3 regions of the Rhizobium sp. AN73 genome follow, and region 2 is predicted to be linked to each of the others. Evidence: predicted binding sites of a transcription regulator. Region 2 holds the regulator's gene; each other region holds the start of a gene.
The links. Region 2 encodes LexA, which represses DNA repair genes until DNA is damaged. Its sites were predicted from a motif close to TGTTCNNNNTGTGTTCNG; they were not measured.
Positions count from the first base shown of each region.

Region 1: the regulator LexA is predicted to act here: its motif matches at 1,063-1,080, upstream of uvrA (excinuclease ABC subunit UvrA).
Region 3: the regulator LexA is predicted to act here: its motif matches at 873-890, upstream of RBH10_RS20875 (DNA recombination protein RmuC).

Region 1 is NZ_JARWME010000002.1:1,071,322-1,073,591, forward strand. It holds gene uvrA (excinuclease ABC subunit UvrA) at 1-929, opposite strand, end outside; gene RBH10_RS15230 (single-stranded DNA-binding protein) at 1,195-1,773, shown strand; gene RBH10_RS15235 (hypothetical protein) at 1,813-2,067, shown strand; gene RBH10_RS15240 (HPP family protein) at 2,122-2,270, opposite strand, start outside.
Region 2 is NZ_JARWME010000002.1:1,220,943-1,223,212, forward strand. It holds gene RBH10_RS15995 (VOC family protein) at 1-203, opposite strand, end outside; gene lexA (transcriptional repressor LexA) at 415-1,137, shown strand; gene RBH10_RS16005 (glutathione S-transferase family protein) at 1,594-2,270, shown strand, end outside.
Region 3 is NZ_JARWME010000002.1:2,222,912-2,225,181, forward strand. It holds gene fmt (methionyl-tRNA formyltransferase) at 1-214, opposite strand, end outside; gene def (peptide deformylase) at 261-773, opposite strand; gene RBH10_RS20875 (DNA recombination protein RmuC) at 922-2,115, shown strand; gene RBH10_RS20880 (ribokinase) at 2,168-2,270, shown strand, end outside.

The sequences.
Region 1 (2,270 bases), 150 kb from region 2:
ACCTTCTGCTGCGAGCCGAGGCCATCACAGCTGGGGCAGGCGCCGAAGGGATTGTTGAAGGAGAAAAGCCGTGGCTCAATTTCCGGAATGGTGAAACCGGAGACCGGGCAGGCGAATTTTTCCGAAAACAGCACGCGCTCATGGGTCTCATTGAGCGATTTGTTGGCGGAGCCACCGGCCGCAGTCTCTTCCGGCGGCAGGGGCTTGTCGGCAAACTCCGCTACTGCCAGCCCATCGGCCAGCTTGAGGCAGGTCTCGATACTGTCGGCAAGGCGTGCTGCCATATCCGGGCGCACGACGGCGCGGTCCACCACCACGTCGATATCGTGTTTGTATTTCTTGTCGAGGGCGGGAACGTCGGCGATCTCGTAGAACTGGCCATCCACCTTGACGCGCTGGAAGCCCTTCTTCATCAGCTCGGCGAGTTCCTTTTTATATTCGCCTTTGCGGCCACGCACGATCGGTGCGAGAATATAAAGGCGCGTGCCTTCCTCGAAGCCAAGAATGCGGTCGACCATCTGGCTGACGGTCTGGCTTTCGATCGGCAGGCCCGTGGCCGGCGAATAGGGTACGCCCACACGCGCAAACAGCAGGCGCATATAGTCGTAGATTTCCGTGACCGTGCCGACCGTGGAACGCGGGTTCTTCGAGGTGGTTTTCTGCTCGATGGAAATCGCCGGGGACAGACCCTCGATACGGTCGACATCCGGCTTCTGCATCATTTCGAGGAACTGGCGCGCATAGGCCGAAAGGCTCTCGACATAACGGCGCTGGCCCTCGGCATAGATCGTGTCGAAGGCAAGCGAAGACTTGCCCGAGCCGGAGAGCCCGGTCATGACGATCAGCTTGTTACGCGGCAGATCCAGATCAATGCCCTTGAGGTTATGCTCACGGGCACCGCGGATGGAAATCGTCTTCAATTCACTCATGATAAAGCTCGGACAAAAATAACAGGCCTGATGGCGGCGCGTCCTTATGTAGTGACGCAACCGGACGTGTCGAGGTTTATTCCCTATCGGTCGATGGCTTTTCGGCTCACTTGACTCGAATTTCACGATTCAATAGAACAAAAAAGGAACAAATTGCAAGTGCGAATATACGCTGTTTGAATGTCGGGATTATTCGCTGTGGATTGTTCCCGGTTGCGGTGCCCTTTACGGGCGGCGATGGTTATTGTGTGCGGAATTTTTTGAAATGCAATTGCCGGTCATGATCGCCGGCGGACAGGATGACGAGATGGCTGGTAGCGTAAACAAGGTAATTCTGATTGGGAACGTTGGCGCCGATCCCGAAATTCGCCGGACGCAGGACGGCCGTCCGATCGCCAACCTGCGTATTGCCACTTCGGAGACCTGGCGCGACCGCAACAGCGGCGAGCGCAAGGAAAAGACCGAATGGCACACCGTCGTGGTTTTCAACGAAGGCCTGTGCAAGGTTGTCGAACAATATGTGAAAAAGGGCGCCAAGCTCTATATCGAAGGCCAGTTGCAGACGCGCAAGTGGCAGGACCAGACCGGTAACGATCGTTACTCCACCGAAGTTGTGCTGCAGGGCTTCAACTCCACGCTGACCATGCTTGACGGTCGCGGCGAAGGCGGCGGCGGTGGCCGCAGCGGTGGTGACATCGGCGGTGGAGATTATGGCAGCGGCGGCGGTAACTACGGTGGCGGTTACGACCAGCAGCCGGCAGCGCGCGGTGGCTCTTCTTCCCGTGGCGGCAGCCAGCCTTCCGGTGGCTTCTCCAACGACATGGACGACGATATCCCGTTCTGATCGGACGGGAAATGACGGGTGAAGCAACAGGAGACGGGCATGAGTGACGAAACGGTACCCAAACAGCCTGCCACCTGGCGCATCATACTGGCATTTTTCCTCGATTTCTGGACGGCGTTTTTCGCCGCCGGATTCATCGTCGCATCGGTTGCGGGCGGACGAACACCAAACGGCTTCCAGTTGAATGGCATGCCCGCCCTTTTCGCCTTCGCACTGATCATCGCCTATTTCGTCGTGCTTGGGCGGTTTTTCGGCGGCACGCTGTGGCAGCGCCTTTTGAAGGCCAGACGATAGTCAGCGGGTCTGAACAAGCGCACCGAGAGTGTTTTATTTTAAGGTTGCGGCAGCTTATGCCGCGGCCTTGTCCGCCAGCATCGCAACCATGACGTCGGATTGCGACAGAATACCCACCATCTTGCCGTTGGCGTCGATCACCGGCAGGTAATGCAGCCCTTCCTCCGCAAAACGGATAATCGCTTCCTCTATCGCCGTTTCCG
Region 2 (2,270 bases):
GAGGCAGTATACTTAGCCGGATCAGCAACTGAGAGCGGCTCCAGATAGGTGCCGTCGGTGAAAAAAACGCAGGCATTTTGCGTGCCGAAGGGATGAAGAGCCTCCGGTGCGACCGTAAATCCAAGGCTGGCAAGACGTTTCACGGCAACGCCGATATCCTGTACCGGCAGAACGAGATGATCGACGTTATGGGATTTCATCATGACCTGCTTCCTGCGCTGGCGCTCCGTCCGGGCATGCCTGAACGATTTGGACCGCAGAAAAGCACAATCAGGCGCAAAGAAGCAAATCATCAAAACAACAGATAGCAGCTTCACGAAATTTTAGGGGATTGCGGAACACATATGGAACATATAGTGTCCGTTCTGTATTTGTTTCGCGACTTCCACGACGATTCTAAAGGGTGTTTTCCTCATGCTCACGCGCAAACAGCAGGAATTGCTTCTCTTCATTCATGAACGAATGAAAGAGTCCGGCGTGCCGCCCTCCTTCGATGAAATGAAGGACGCACTCGATCTTGCCTCCAAATCCGGCATCCACCGGCTGATTACTGCGCTCGAAGAGCGTGGATTCATTCGCCGGCTACCTAACAGAGCGCGAGCGCTGGAAGTCATCAAGCTGCCTGAGGCCTATACGCCGGGCGCAAGGCCGCAGCGCGGCTTTTCGCCGAGCGTCATCGAAGGCAGCCTTGGCAAGCCCAAGGCGCCGGAAGCGGCCCCTGCCCCCAAGACGCCGGCCAACGATCTCGTCGGGGCCGTCACCGTGCCTGTCATGGGCCGCATTGCCGCCGGTGTGCCGATTTCCGCCATCCAGAACAACACCCATGATGTGGCCGTTCCGGTGGACATGCTCGGCACGGGTGAACATTACGCTCTTGAGGTCAAGGGCGATTCGATGATCGAGGCCGGCATTTTCGACGGCGACACCGTCATCATCCGCAATGGCAGCACCGCCAATCCCGGCGATATCGTCGTGGCGTTGGTGGATGACGAGGAAGCGACGCTGAAGCGTTTCCGCCGCAAGGGCGCGTCCATTGCACTCGAGGCAGCAAACCCCGCCTATGAGACCCGCATCTTCGGACCGGACCGGGTGAAAATCCAGGGTAAACTGGTGGGGCTGATCCGCCGTTACCATTGATCCAATGGAACCGGCCGTCACCCCTTTTTGTAACGGGTGTCATTGTGAAGATGACACTCGTGCAAGTGGGTGTGGCTGGTGCCGAATGAGGCACGGTCTGCTGGTATACGGAAGATGTGTGTCACCCGGCGGATCGGCTTACCGTGCCCCGTAAAATTCAGATGCGGCTTTCGCCTCAATGTTTCTGTTTCGCGGTAAGCGCAACGGCAAACATGCTTCTGGTGCCATCGGCGCGGGAACGATCGAGGGGCTTTGGGCAAGGCTGCGCGAATCTGTTCAATCTCGTCGTGCGCTGAGTTCTTCATTGCCACCCGCTGGTGACATATCGCAGGATGCAGCTCTCCGTACTCCGTTTTACCACTCATCAACAGCGCTTATGGGTGCCATGGAATATTTTCGATATTCCGTGAACGCTTGGCAGGTGTAGAAATGCGCGTCATATCCGGGAGATACGCCATGTACGATCTTTATATCGCCAACAAGAACTATTCTTCATGGTCGCTGCGGCCGTGGGTGTTGATGCGCACACTCGGTATCGCCTTCGATGAAAAGCTCGTTCCATTCGGCGAAGGCGTCGCCTTCACCACATTTTCGCCAACCGGCAAGGTGCCCTGCCTTGTCGACGATGGTGTAACGGTGTGGGAAACGCTTTCGATCGCCGAGTACCTTGCCGAAAGACACCAGGGCATCTGGGCAAGCGACACGAAGGCAAGGGCCTGGTCACGGTCGGCCGCAAGCGAGATGCATGCCGGCTTTTCCTCGCTGCGCAATCTCTATCCCATGTCGGTCGGCGTCAGGATAAAGCCGAAGGTTGGCGATGCCGGGCTGGCGGCCGACATAAAGCGCATCGATGCGCTATGGAGCGAAGGCCTTGCGAAATTTGGCGGGCCCTATCTTGCCGGTCAAAAATTCACGGCGGTCGATGCCTTTTTCTGCCCGGTCGCATTCCGTTTCCAGACCTATGGCGCGGATCTTTCGCCTGCGGCGAAAGCCTATTGCGATAGGTTGCTCGCCCTGCCCGCCATGCAGGAGTGGTACGAGGCCGGCTTGAAGGAGCGCTGGCGCGACGCGTCGCATGAACAGGAAATCGGCGATATCGGCGAATTGACCACCGATCTGCGCATCAAGGTTTG
Region 3 (2,270 bases), 1.0 Mb from region 2:
CTTCAGCCTTGAAATTCACCGGCGTCAGCACGGGCAGGCCCAGCAACTCGGCCGCCTGATGCACCGGCGATTTCTGCAGATCAAGGCCGCGGCGGCCGCCGGGACGCGGCGGCTGGGTATAAACGGCAACGATCTCGTGACCCGCTTCCACCAGCGCACGCAACGTGGGAACGGAAAATTCCGGCGTACCCATGAAAATGATACGAAGAGCCATATCGCCCCCTGCCCCTTATATCGTTCCGTCTCCCAAATGAGACGGATCAGATCTTTGCGCGGGCTGCTTTGGTGAATTTCTTGATGACCATCTCGCGCTTCAGCCGCGAAATATGATCGATGAACAGAATGCCGTTCAGGTGATCGATCTCGTGCTGCAGGCATGTCGCCAGTAGGCCGTCCGCATCGATGGTCTGCTGCTTGCCGTCACGGTCGACATATCTCATCGTCAGCGATGCGGGACGCTCGACCTCGGCATAATAATCGGGAATGGAGAGGCAGCCTTCCTCATAGGCCGAAACATCGTCGGACACTTTGAGGATTTCCGGGTTGATGAAGACGACCGGCTTTTTCTCCTCGTCGTCGCGCGAAACGTCGATCACCAGCATGCGGCGCGGCACGCCGACCTGAACGGCGGCAAGGCCAATGCCCGGCGCATCATACATGGTTTCGAGCATATCGTCGGCAAGGCGCAACACTTCGGCATCCACCTGTTCGATGGGCCTTGATTGCTGGCGCAGCACGGGATCGGGCAAAATGATAAGCGGTTTGATAGTCATGGCTTCCCATAACGTATCTCTTGCGCGGAGGAAATAAAAAATACGCGGGCGAAATGGCAGCTTCGTCCGGTTTTGTCCGACTCAATTCCGCCGCATGAATGTTCTTGTTTTGATCTTACGAATCACTGGAAATCTGATAGATTTGGCCATGAGCATCGATTTCTCTTTTCTCCTCGATCCCGCCTTGCGCGCCGGCTCCGTCGACATCAGCTTCGGTGCGCTTCTTGCGGCTTTCGTTTTCGGCCTTTCCGCCTTCTGGATGGTCACGAAAAGTCGTGTGAAAAAAGCGGAAGCCGATGGTGAAATTTCCGATCTGTTGAAAACCCAGTCAGAGTTGCACGGTCGGATCGCGGCGATGGCAGAGACGCTCGGCACACGCCAGACCGAGATGGGTCAGACGATCAACCAGCGCCTCGACGGCATGTCGCAGCGCCTCGGAGAAACGTTGACGGAGCAGACCCGATCGACGCACGAGAATCTGAGTCGCCTGCAGGAGCGCTTGGCGGTTATCGATGCCGCTCAGGGCAATATTCAGGATCTGGCGAAGGATGTGGTCGGACTTCAGGCGATCCTTTCCAACAAGCAGACGCGCGGGGCCTTCGGACAGGCACGGATGGAGGCGCTGATCGCCGATGCCCTTCCCGCCGGCGCCTTTCAGCTTCAACCGACGCTTTCGAATGGTTACCGGCCGGACTGCATCATCAGGATGCCGAACAACGCGCCGTCCCTCGTCATCGACGCCAAGTTTCCGCTGGAGGCCTGGAATGCGCTGAAAGCGGATGAATCGCCCGAGGGCAAACGGGCTGCCACCCAGCAATTCCGCCGCGATATGGAAGTTCATATTCGCGACGTGGCGGAGAAATATCTGATCCGCGGCGAAACGCAGGATACGGCCTTTATCTTCGTGCCGTCCGAATCGATCTTTGCCGACATTCACCAGCATTTCGAATATCTGGTGCAACGCGCCCACCGCGCCCGCGTCGTCATCGTTTCACCTTCGCTGCTGATGCTGTCGGTGCAGGTCATCCAGTCCGTGCTGAAGGACCAGCGCATGCGCGAACAGGCGCATCTCATTCAGGGCGAAGTTGCCCTTCTCATGGACGATGTGCGGCGGCTGGACGACCGGACGCGCAAGCTACAGGCCCATTTCGGGCTGGCGCAGAAAGACGTCGACATGATGCTGATCTCCTCCGACAAGGTGCTGGCGCGCGGCCAGAAGATCGAGGGCCTCGATTTTTCGCCGACGGAAAAAGAGACCTCTCACGGGGAAATCGAGCAGGCTCGACGCTTTGCGGAGAACAGGGCGGGAACGGCGAAACTGCGGGTGGTTGACGACGAGTGATCGCCTCGGGCAAAGTCGCCGCCTTGCTTGAATTTTATACGGACATGCCCTGATGATTACTGTTTTCGGCTCCATCAACATGGATCTCGTCGCTACCGCCAAACGCCTGCCCAAACCCGGTGAAACCGTGACGGGAGAGACCTTCTCCACCGCAG